Regions from separate parts of the Proteus appendicitidis genome, predicted to be linked through region 3. Evidence: riboswitches for the same ligand, from Rfam matches in the RefSeq annotation. Region 3 holds a riboswitch; each other region holds the start of a gene.
What was found. A riboswitch is a leader RNA that binds a small molecule or an ion and turns the genes downstream of it on or off. The one in region 3 is predicted to bind thiamine pyrophosphate.
Positions count from the first base shown of each region.

Region 1: linked by a shared signal. The riboswitch ahead of thiC (phosphomethylpyrimidine synthase ThiC) and the one ahead of thiD (bifunctional hydroxymethylpyrimidine kinase/phosphomethylpyrimidine kinase) in region 3 are both predicted to bind thiamine pyrophosphate.
Region 2: linked by a shared signal. The riboswitch ahead of thiB (thiamine ABC transporter substrate binding subunit) and the one ahead of thiD (bifunctional hydroxymethylpyrimidine kinase/phosphomethylpyrimidine kinase) in region 3 are both predicted to bind thiamine pyrophosphate.

Region 1 covers NZ_CP127389.1:3,730,177-3,733,459, forward strand. The annotation lists gene nudC (NAD(+) diphosphatase) at 1-246, opposite strand, end outside; gene QQS39_RS17040 (HAD family hydrolase) at 393-1,073, shown strand; TPP riboswitch at 1,118-1,240, shown strand; gene thiC (phosphomethylpyrimidine synthase ThiC) at 1,381-3,283, shown strand, end outside.
Region 2 covers NZ_CP127389.1:3,317,288-3,320,570, reverse strand. The annotation lists gene thiP (thiamine/thiamine pyrophosphate ABC transporter permease ThiP) at 1-316, opposite strand, end outside; gene thiB (thiamine ABC transporter substrate binding subunit) at 316-1,278, opposite strand; TPP riboswitch at 1,394-1,485, opposite strand; gene rppH (RNA pyrophosphohydrolase) at 1,598-2,128, shown strand; gene ptsP (phosphoenolpyruvate--protein phosphotransferase) at 2,137-3,283, shown strand, end outside.
Region 3 covers NZ_CP127389.1:2,418,297-2,421,579, forward strand. The annotation lists gene QQS39_RS11255 (AAA family ATPase) at 1-499, opposite strand, end outside; gene thiD (bifunctional hydroxymethylpyrimidine kinase/phosphomethylpyrimidine kinase) at 658-1,455, opposite strand; TPP riboswitch at 1,507-1,595, opposite strand; gene QQS39_RS11265 (hypothetical protein) at 1,912-2,556, shown strand; gene pagP (lipid IV(A) palmitoyltransferase PagP) at 3,170-3,283, shown strand, end outside.

The DNA of each region.
Region 1 (3,283 bases), 1.3 Mb from region 3:
TAATTTAAATAAATTTTCATCTTGTGAAGCGATAAGTCTTGGTGAGCACATGTCGTTATCCATTTTTCCATGAATAAGCCAAACTGTTTCACCTTGCCATTCCCCCACAATTTTAGCGTGCTGACCAATGAGATCCCAATCTTTAGCTAAACCAAACGGCAGTTCACCTTTAGGTAACCATACTCGCCCACCAAGACTGACTGTCCACCAGCCTTTTTCGGAGCCTGTTAATGTATATAAATGCATAACGACCATTTTATCCAAAATAATGATATAGAATAAAGGATACTCTCTTTAGCAAGAAGCACTCAATGAATTATGACTATCTTCTATAATTCATTAACATTCTTAAAATATAAACATAAATTCCATTAATAATAAGAACCCTTAGAATGACAGATAAAACAAAAAACAAGATTGCTATTTTTGATCTAGATGAAACGCTTTTAGCTGGCGACTCTAGTCGCTTATGGACAAACTATTTGTGGGATAAAAAAATAGTCACAGATCCTCATTTTTTAAAACTAGATGAGCAAATGATCGCAGACTATTACGCTGAAAAACTAGATATAAACCAATATCTTTTTCAACATTTAGCTTACTTTAAACATTACGATATAAATAAGATAAATCATTGGGTTAATGACTTCACTAAAACAAAAATTCAACCTCTGCTTTATCCACAAGGAATATCAATAATTACACAATATCGACAACAAAATATTCCCGTTATGATTATTTCAGCAACAATGTCTTTTTTAGTTCATGTGATTGCAAAGCAACTCAATGCGGATATTTCAATGGGCATTGATATGCAAATTAAGGACAATCATTACACTGGATTGATTGAAGGTATTCCTACATTTCGAGAAGGAAAAGTTGAGCGTTTAAATCAATGGAAAAAAGCCAATAACATAAATAATATTTATATTTATTTCTATACGGATTCATCCAATGACCTCCCTTTATGTTACCAAGCCAATCATGTTATAGCGGTTAATGCCGACCCCAAATTAGTACAAACTGCAGATGAAAAAGCATGGGAACAGCAACACTGGGCGTTAAATAAATAACCCATGTCGGACTTGTAGTTTTTAAAATCTTTCATATACTGGACATCTTCTTGTCGGAGTGCCTAGTGTTTATAAGGCTATTATAAACACAGGCTGAGACCGTTAATTCGGGATCCGCGGAACCTGATCGGGTTAATACCCGCGAAGGGAACAAGAGTGATTCGACCTTTTGATAGCTTCATTGCGTATATTTTTTACACATCTATATACACCTATCTGTCGATACTCCCTGCGACCTCCAGACAAGCATTTTTCTCAATATTCACCCGACAGGCTACCGCCTGCATGATATTTATTAGGAAATGCTATGTCCCAAAATCAAACTATATCCGTTAAAGATATTTCACCAACAAACAATAAACAGCGTCCACGAAAAGAGCAGCGTGATGCAGCTCAAGAGTTTATTAGCACTATTCAAGGCGTAAGTTTCCCAAATTCAAACCGTATTTACCTTGAAGGATCACGTACTGACATTCAAGTACCAATGCGTGAGATCCAACTTGATAAAACGCTAGTCGGAGGCTCTAAAGACTCCCCTGTTTTTGAAGATAATGAACCTGTACCTGTGTATGACACATCAGGTCCTTATGGCGATCCGGCTTCTCAACTTGACGTTAATCTTGGATTAAAAAAAATACGCCAACCATGGATTGATGAGCGCAATGATACCGAAACGCTTTCACTTTTAAGTTCGGATTTCACCCAACAGCGCCTTTCTGATGCTGGATTAGAACATCTACGTTTCCCCTTAAAACCAAAGCCGAAAAAAGCGTTAAATGGCAAAAGAGTGACGCAATTACATTATGCTCGCCAAGGCATTATTACGCCTGAAATGGAGTTTATTGCTATTCGTGAAAATATGGGGCGAGAGAGAATTCGTAGCAAAGTTTTACGCCAACAGCACGCAGGATTTAGCTTTGGCGCTCATCTCCCTGACAATATTACCCCTGAGTTTGTTCGCCAAGAAGTTGCAGCGGGTCGCGCAATCATTCCTGCCAATATCAATCACCCAGAATCAGAGCCAATGATTATTGGTCGTAATTTCCTAGTCAAAGTGAATGCCAATATCGGAAACTCATCGGTCACTTCCTCGATTGAAGAAGAAGTTGAAAAGCTAATTTGGTCTACACGCTGGGGAGCGGATACCGTAATGGATCTCTCAACAGGTCGTTATATTCATGAAACGCGTGAGTGGATCATTCGCAATAGCCCTGTTCCTATTGGTACAGTTCCAATTTATCAAGCACTGGAGAAAGTTAACGGTATTGCTGAAGATCTCACTTGGGAAATGTTCCGCGATACCTTGCTTGAGCAAGCAGAGCAAGGGGTTGATTATTTTACTATTCATGCCGGTGTATTGTTACGTTATGTGCCAATGACAGCAAAACGTCTAACGGGTATTGTGTCTCGTGGCGGTTCGATAATGGCGAAATGGTGTTTATCACATCATAAAGAAAATTTCCTCTACGAACATTTCCGTGAAATCTGCGAAATTTGTGCCGCTTATGATGTTTCCCTCTCATTGGGTGATGGGTTAAGACCGGGTTCTATTCAAGATGCCAATGATGAAGCACAATTTTCTGAATTACATACCTTAGGTGAGCTGACAAAAATTGCTTGGGAATATGATGTTCAGGTGATGATTGAAGGTCCTGGTCATGTGCCAATGCAGATGATCCGCCGCAATATGACCGAAGAATTGGAACATTGTCATGAAGCACCATTTTATACATTAGGTCCGCTCACTACAGATATTGCACCGGGTTATGATCACTTTACCTCAGGTATTGGTGCGGCAATGATTGGCTGGTTTGGTTGTGCAATGCTCTGTTATGTCACCCCTAAAGAACACCTTGGCTTACCTAATAAAGAAGATGTGAAACAAGGTCTTATCACTTATAAAATTGCCGCTCATGCAGCCGATTTAGCCAAAGGGCATCCCGGCGCTCAAATTCGTGATAATGCAATGTCGAAAGCACGCTTTGAGTTTAGATGGGAAGACCAATTTAACTTGGCGCTTGATCCTGAAACCGCGCGTCAATATCACGATGAAACGCTCCCTCAGGCTTCAGGAAAAGTCGCTCATTTCTGTTCGATGTGTGGTCCTAAATTCTGCTCAATGAAAATAACGCAAGAAGTGCGTGATTATGCGGCGGGTATGGAACAAATGTCCCAAACCTTTAAAGAGCATGGCAGTGAGTTATACCACA
Region 2 (3,283 bases), 900 kb from region 3:
CCGTTAAAATACCAAAAAGTGCAACTAGAACAGGTAATACAAGGCTCATGGCACATAGGCGTAAAAACAGTGTTCGCCCTTTAAATTGGCGTCGATAGAGTGCTTTTGCGAGCCAAATAGCCGGTAATATCGAAAATAGTGCAGATAAAAAGGCTTGCCAAAAAGTAAAGCGGACGACATGCCATAAATATTCATCAGCAAAAATTGAGGACAGCTCACCACTTGGCGCGTTAAACCACAATGCACCAAATGATAATAACGCAACAATAAGCAGTAAACCCGAGGCACATAGCCCCGGGATAAGCCATCTTCCCATTAGCGACTAACCGCAGCTTGCCAATTACGAGTCCATGTTTGGCGCTCTTTTGCGACAACATCTGCATTGAATTGCAATGATTTTTCGGGTTTAGGCATCACGGAATAGACGTCAGGTAATGGCATATCTATAACAGGATACATCCAATTGGTAGTAGGTATGGTTTCTTGGAATGCAGGGGTTAACATAAATTGCATAAATTGTTGAGCTAATTCAGGTTGTTTGCTCGATTTCAATTTTGCTGCGACTTCGACTTGTAAGTAATGCCCTTCATCGAAAATTGCCGCTGCATAGTTATCTTTTTTATCCGCTAAAATGTGATAACCCGGAGATGATGTGTAACTAAGTACAAAATCACCTTCGCCTTTTAAGAATAAGCCATAAGATTCACTCCAACCTTTCGTCACTGTCAGTGTTTTCTCTGACAATTTTTTCCATTCAGTGGCCGTATTTTCAGGATAAAGTGACTGCATCCATAGCATTAAACCCAAACCCGGTGTGCTGGTGCGAGGATCTTGATACAAAATCTTCCACTTTTCTTTGCTATTTAGCAGATCAGCCATACTTTTTGGAGGATTAGCAATGCGGTTTTTATCATAGATAAAAGCAAAATAACCGTAGTCATAAGGCACAAAGGTATCATCAGTCCATTTTTCAGGTAAGGTAAGTTTGGATGTATCGATATGACTTGGGGCGAAAAGCCCGGTTTCTTTTGCTGCGTGGATCAGATTGTTATCTAATCCTAAAATAATATCTGCCTTACTTTTATTACCTTCCATACGTAAGCGATTAAGCAGAGAAACACCATCAGAAAGAGCGACAAGTTTTAGTTCGCAATCACATTGTTGTTCAAACGCCTTTTTTATTGCAGGCCCTGGCCCCCAATCTGCGGTAAATGAATCATAAGTGTAAACAGTAAGTGTGGGTTTTTGTGCTAAGGCTTGAGCTGAAAAAGTGCTCATAATGCCCAGAGCGCCCAGAAAGAAAGTAAAGCGAAGTGATTTAGTTAACACGTTTAGTTCCTCAGTAAAAGTCAGGTAGGATCTGAGGAGTGAGGATGGCAAACCAATGAATATTGCAACATCCTGACTCAAATCCCTACGCCAGTATTAGCTGGATCAGGTTCCACGAGTTTTTCTCAGCCGAAAAAGGCACCCCGTTGAGACTTTCCCATTGTAGATAAATACGCGCGTTGTGCAAAGTCTGTTGATAGAGGTTTACCGTTTGTGGGTAGTATGAAACAATGAGTTATCTTTCAAATTTGGTTATTGAGGTAGTCTAGTGATCGATGATGATGGCTACCGCCCGAATGTAGGGATTGTAATTTGTAATCGGCAAGGGCAAGTGCTTTGGGCTCGTCGCTATGGGCAACATTCATGGCAGTTTCCTCAAGGGGGAATTAATCCTGGAGAATCGCCAGAGCAGGCAATGTACCGAGAGTTGTTCGAAGAAGTTGGGTTAAGTCGCAAGGATGTTAAAATTCTTGCCTCCACACGTAACTGGTTACGTTACAAGTTACCTAAGCGTTTGGTGCGTTGGGACACAAAACCTGTTTGTATTGGACAAAAACAGCGTTGGTTCCTTTTGCAGTTAACAAGTAATGATAAAGACATTAATGTTCAACAAAGCAAAACGCCAGAATTTGATGGCTGGCGTTGGGTGAGCTACTGGTATCCTGTTAGACAAGTCGTCTCTTTTAAACGCGATGTTTATCGACGTGTAATGAAAGAATTCGCACCTGTAGTCATGCCATTGCAAGAACAAGTGTCTTTACCTCGTCCATCGTATGGATATCGGCGTAAAAGGTATTAGATAACACTATGCTGACACGTTTGCGAGAAATAGTAGAAAAAGTAGCTATGGCAGCAGGGCTTCCAGAAGCACTTGAACTCTTAGTCAAGGAAACGTGTCAGGCAATGCACACGGATGTGTGTTCTATTTATCTTGCCGATAAACAACGTAGTTGTTTTTATCTTATGGCGACCAAAGGGTTAAAAAAACCTAGAGGGAGAGCCGTTAGCCTTTCATTTGATGAAGGCGTTGTTGGTGAAGTGGGGCGTCTTTCAGAGCTTATCAACCTTGCTGATATTCGCGAACATCCTAGCTTTAAATACCTTCCTCAAGTTAAAGAAGATGATCTCCGTGCTTTCCTTGGCGTTCCTATTGTCTATCGTCGCCAACTCCTGGGTGTATTAGTCGTTCAGCAAAAAGAGCGTCGCTTATTTAATGAAAGCGAAGAATCTTTTATGGTGACGCTGGCGACACAGCTTGGTGCCACATTATCGCAAGTCCAAACTAAAGGGCTTTTTGGGCAATATCGCCAAAGCCGTATTAAAGCACTTTCGGTTTCGACTGGTGTGGTGATGGCTTATGGCTGGCAAGAAGTCTCTCAACCTATCCTTGAAAATGTCTTTAAAGCCAGTGCTCTTGATATAAAGGCAGAATTAAATCGACTTACGATAGCTTTAGAAGATGCTACCGCAGAATGTCGCCGCTTTAGTAAGCGCTTTATGGCAAATGCGCAAAAAGAGAGTGCCGCCATATTTGATCTCTATTCGCATTTACTCAATGATCCACAGCTTAAACATAAAATGACCGCAATCATTACACAGGGATATGTTGCGGAATGGGCGGTTAAAGTGGTGGTTGAGAAAGTCGCCGCCCAATTTTCTAGCCTAAAAGATGGTTATATGCGAGAGAGAGCTTCTGATCTTAAAGCATTAGGGCGTCGTTTATTATTTCATCTAGATGATGATCTCAGCTCAACTAATATTTGGCCAGAGCGTTTTATTTTGGTTGCTGATGAATTAAGTGCAAGTTTATTGGCGGAATTACCAGAGCAACAACTTGCTGGTGTCATTGTTCGAGATGGCGCAACTCACTCACATTCTGCCATTCTTGTTAGAGCGATGGGAATACCTGCGATTATGGGGGCAGATATTCAACCTGAGCTTTTGCATAATCGCA
Region 3 (3,283 bases):
GTTCGCCAGCAGGTCTTGCTCTCGCTTGATGAGAAGTCACTAATGCTCGTGTAAATAAGCTATGTTCGGCAGGCATCAGATTATCACGATGAGAAAGCAAGCAAGAAGCGAAATCAATACATAACGCAATCGGCTGACCTGTTATTGTTTGCCATTTTTCTAATACACTATTTAAGCTATCAATATTACCTGATGCACGATCGCCCGTAACGGTTAATCCTAATTGTTGCATCAACATTGCGCCATCTTGCAAAGAGTGTGTAGGATTAGCGACCCATTGAAACCCCGTTAATGGCGTATAAGTGATGATATGAACGTAACCCACTTCATACAAACTGTTATAAAGTGTCTGGTTAAAAGGCAGTGGCGTTATAATATTAGGCGTAACTTCACTAGCTTGTAAGTCACGCACATTACCAAATAACACAAACTGGCTTTTCAATGGAATAAAACGAAGTAAATCGCGTAACCAGCGTGGTTTTTGAAAAGTAGTATTCATATCATCCCTTACTGAAAATAAGCTATATCTTACCCTAATTCCTCGATATACAGGCTGTTTATATTAAAAGCAGTGTTAATTATTTGAAGAGTCCGATCATAAATATGAGAATAGAGCCATAGCGGCTCTATTTAAGATAAGTGTTGTTGTAAGCAACATTACCACCAGCGATGAAAATGATGTACAGGGCCGAAACCTTGCCCAACTTCTAAGCTGTCGGCATATTCTAACGCTTGCTGTAAATAGGCTTTTGCTTGTTCAACACAAGTTTGCCAGTTAGAAACTTGAGGGCGAATAGCAGCTAAAGCCGCTGAAAGTGTGCATCCTGTACCGTGAGTATTTTTCGTATTAACGCGTTTGGAAGTAAATCGCCACTCGCCATCTTGCGTAAATAACCAATCAGGGCTTTCATTTTCCGTTAAATGTCCACCTTTCATCAACACCGCATTGCATCCTTGTTTTAGTAATGCATAACCTTGTTGTTTCATCGTTATTTCATCTTTAGCGACTTCACAACCTAGCAGTGCTGCCGCTTCGGGCAAATTAGGCGTGATCAAATCAACCAGAGGCAAAAGCTGAGTGACCATTTTATTAACCGCATCAGCCTGTAATAGAGGATCACCACTTTTTGCAATCATCACGGTATCAAGTACAACAAAGGGGATCGTATATTGCTGAAGCTTGTCGCAAACCACGTCAATAATCGAAGCATTAGAAAGCATGCCAATTTTGGCACTATCAATTCGAACATCAGATAAGACCGCATCTAATTGAGCGGCAACAAAATCAGGGGATAAATCATAGACACTACGGACACCACAGGTATTTTGAGCAACAAGTGCTGTCATTACTGTTGTGCCATATACACCCAGTGCGGAAAATGTTTTCAGATCGGCCTGAATACCTGCACCACCACTGGGATCGGTGCCTGCGATAGACAATGCATTGAATCTCACTGATTAACTCCTCCTTTCACCAGTTACAGAAAAGTCGGGCTCTGTTAATCAGCAGAGTTACCTTGACTTCCCTACGCTGGCATTATCCAGATCAGGTTATACGGGTTCATCTCAGCCATAAGGCGCCCCGAGCCAAAGCCTGTAAATTCAGGCGATAACGAGTATCGCATGCTCAAGATAAAGAAGCTAGTTTGATAGCTCATCTCGATCTATAGATCCTCTATTGTTGAGATTTGTGATTCAGTAAGATAAATCAGCTAAGGTTGTATATAATAAATACTAAGCCGATGGCTTCTATTGCATGACACATCAATTTAAGGAATATATTTTAGCTATATTTAAATAAGAAGAATAAAATAAATTATTTTGTTCGTTTTAACGACAATCGATATATTATCTGCTAGATGAGGTATTTATAATGCATTTCTGGACAATCACACAATGCGGAGGGGCTAAATGAAAAATGAACCATCGCAACAGAATAATGGACAATCAATGCCTTATCTTATTCCTGATGCAGATTTTAATGTAAAGTTGAAAATTCACTCTAGAAATATTGATCATACAAAAGAATTCCTTGAAAAAGGTGTGGAAGACTTTGTATTACCAGAATATAGCATCCCTAATGGGTATCGTTTTGTTAAATCTTTAAAACGCAATCAATATCGTTTAATTTCAACTACCAATGCACCTGAAACAGTTTATCTTGTAGAGCTTATTTTTCGCAAAGACATTATATTTAGTAAAACAACATGTACCCAAGTTAAAGTATGGCGAACTGTTTCTGAAGAACATGATATTGCGACAAGATATCTCCCTAGACACTTCTTTAGTTATTTACTTAAAACATACAACATTGTTGTTTCTGATGAAGAGCAAACCGGTGCAGGTAAGCGTTTTTGGGAAACAATGATTGATTGGGCTTTTACTGCTCACCTTAATGTTTATATTTCAGATGGAACAGAAGAAAACCGTCCTCTAACAGTAGTGAAAGATACTGATGATCTTTATGAAAATTGGGACGCTTTCTGCTGGGGTAAGGATCGTGATACTCATACTCACCGACTCCTTGTTATTAGCCAAGAAAAATTATCTCAATAAATGCTTTCTTCCCGTTGAGAGAGTGTAAGCAACAATTCTTTAATTTGCACTCTCTCACCATAGGATTATCTGTATAAAAAACAGACTGCACTCCTGTTGTTAACGGTTAAACCTAAACGTTTTATAAACCAACCTCTGTTTTTTTCTTTTTTTTATTTAACTCTTCTTATTCGTTACTCTATTATCCGCTGGAAATTAATCTCTTTTTATAACCTAATGTTATTGATATTAAATTTATCTCAATATTTTCATTAAGTCATAAAAATAGCTATTTTATGGAATTTTGCTGTTGAAAATGACCAACCTAAAATTATTTCTCTTTAACCTTATTTATCAGCTATTTATTAGCAATCTAATAAAAACTTAATTTTTCATTAAAAACAATACATTATCATAAAAAATAATAGTATTTAATATCAGAAAAAATTACGTTCATAAGTACAATAAATCTATTTGTTTTCTTCTTAACCGATTCTAATCCCTTAAGATTTTATTTAAGAAGTAAAGTTTCAGATACCTCTTATCTTAAATACTTGTCGATTAAATAACACTATTAGTAATGTTTATTTGTCATCACCAGAATCACTGTTTATGCCGTACTCGGAGTTATATTATGTCATCATCCTATTTTCACCCTAGCGTATTAGCCACAACGCTGTTGTCTCTTGCATTAACAACGTCTGCTTTCGCTTCTGAAAATAATTCCAATACCCATCAGATTATTACG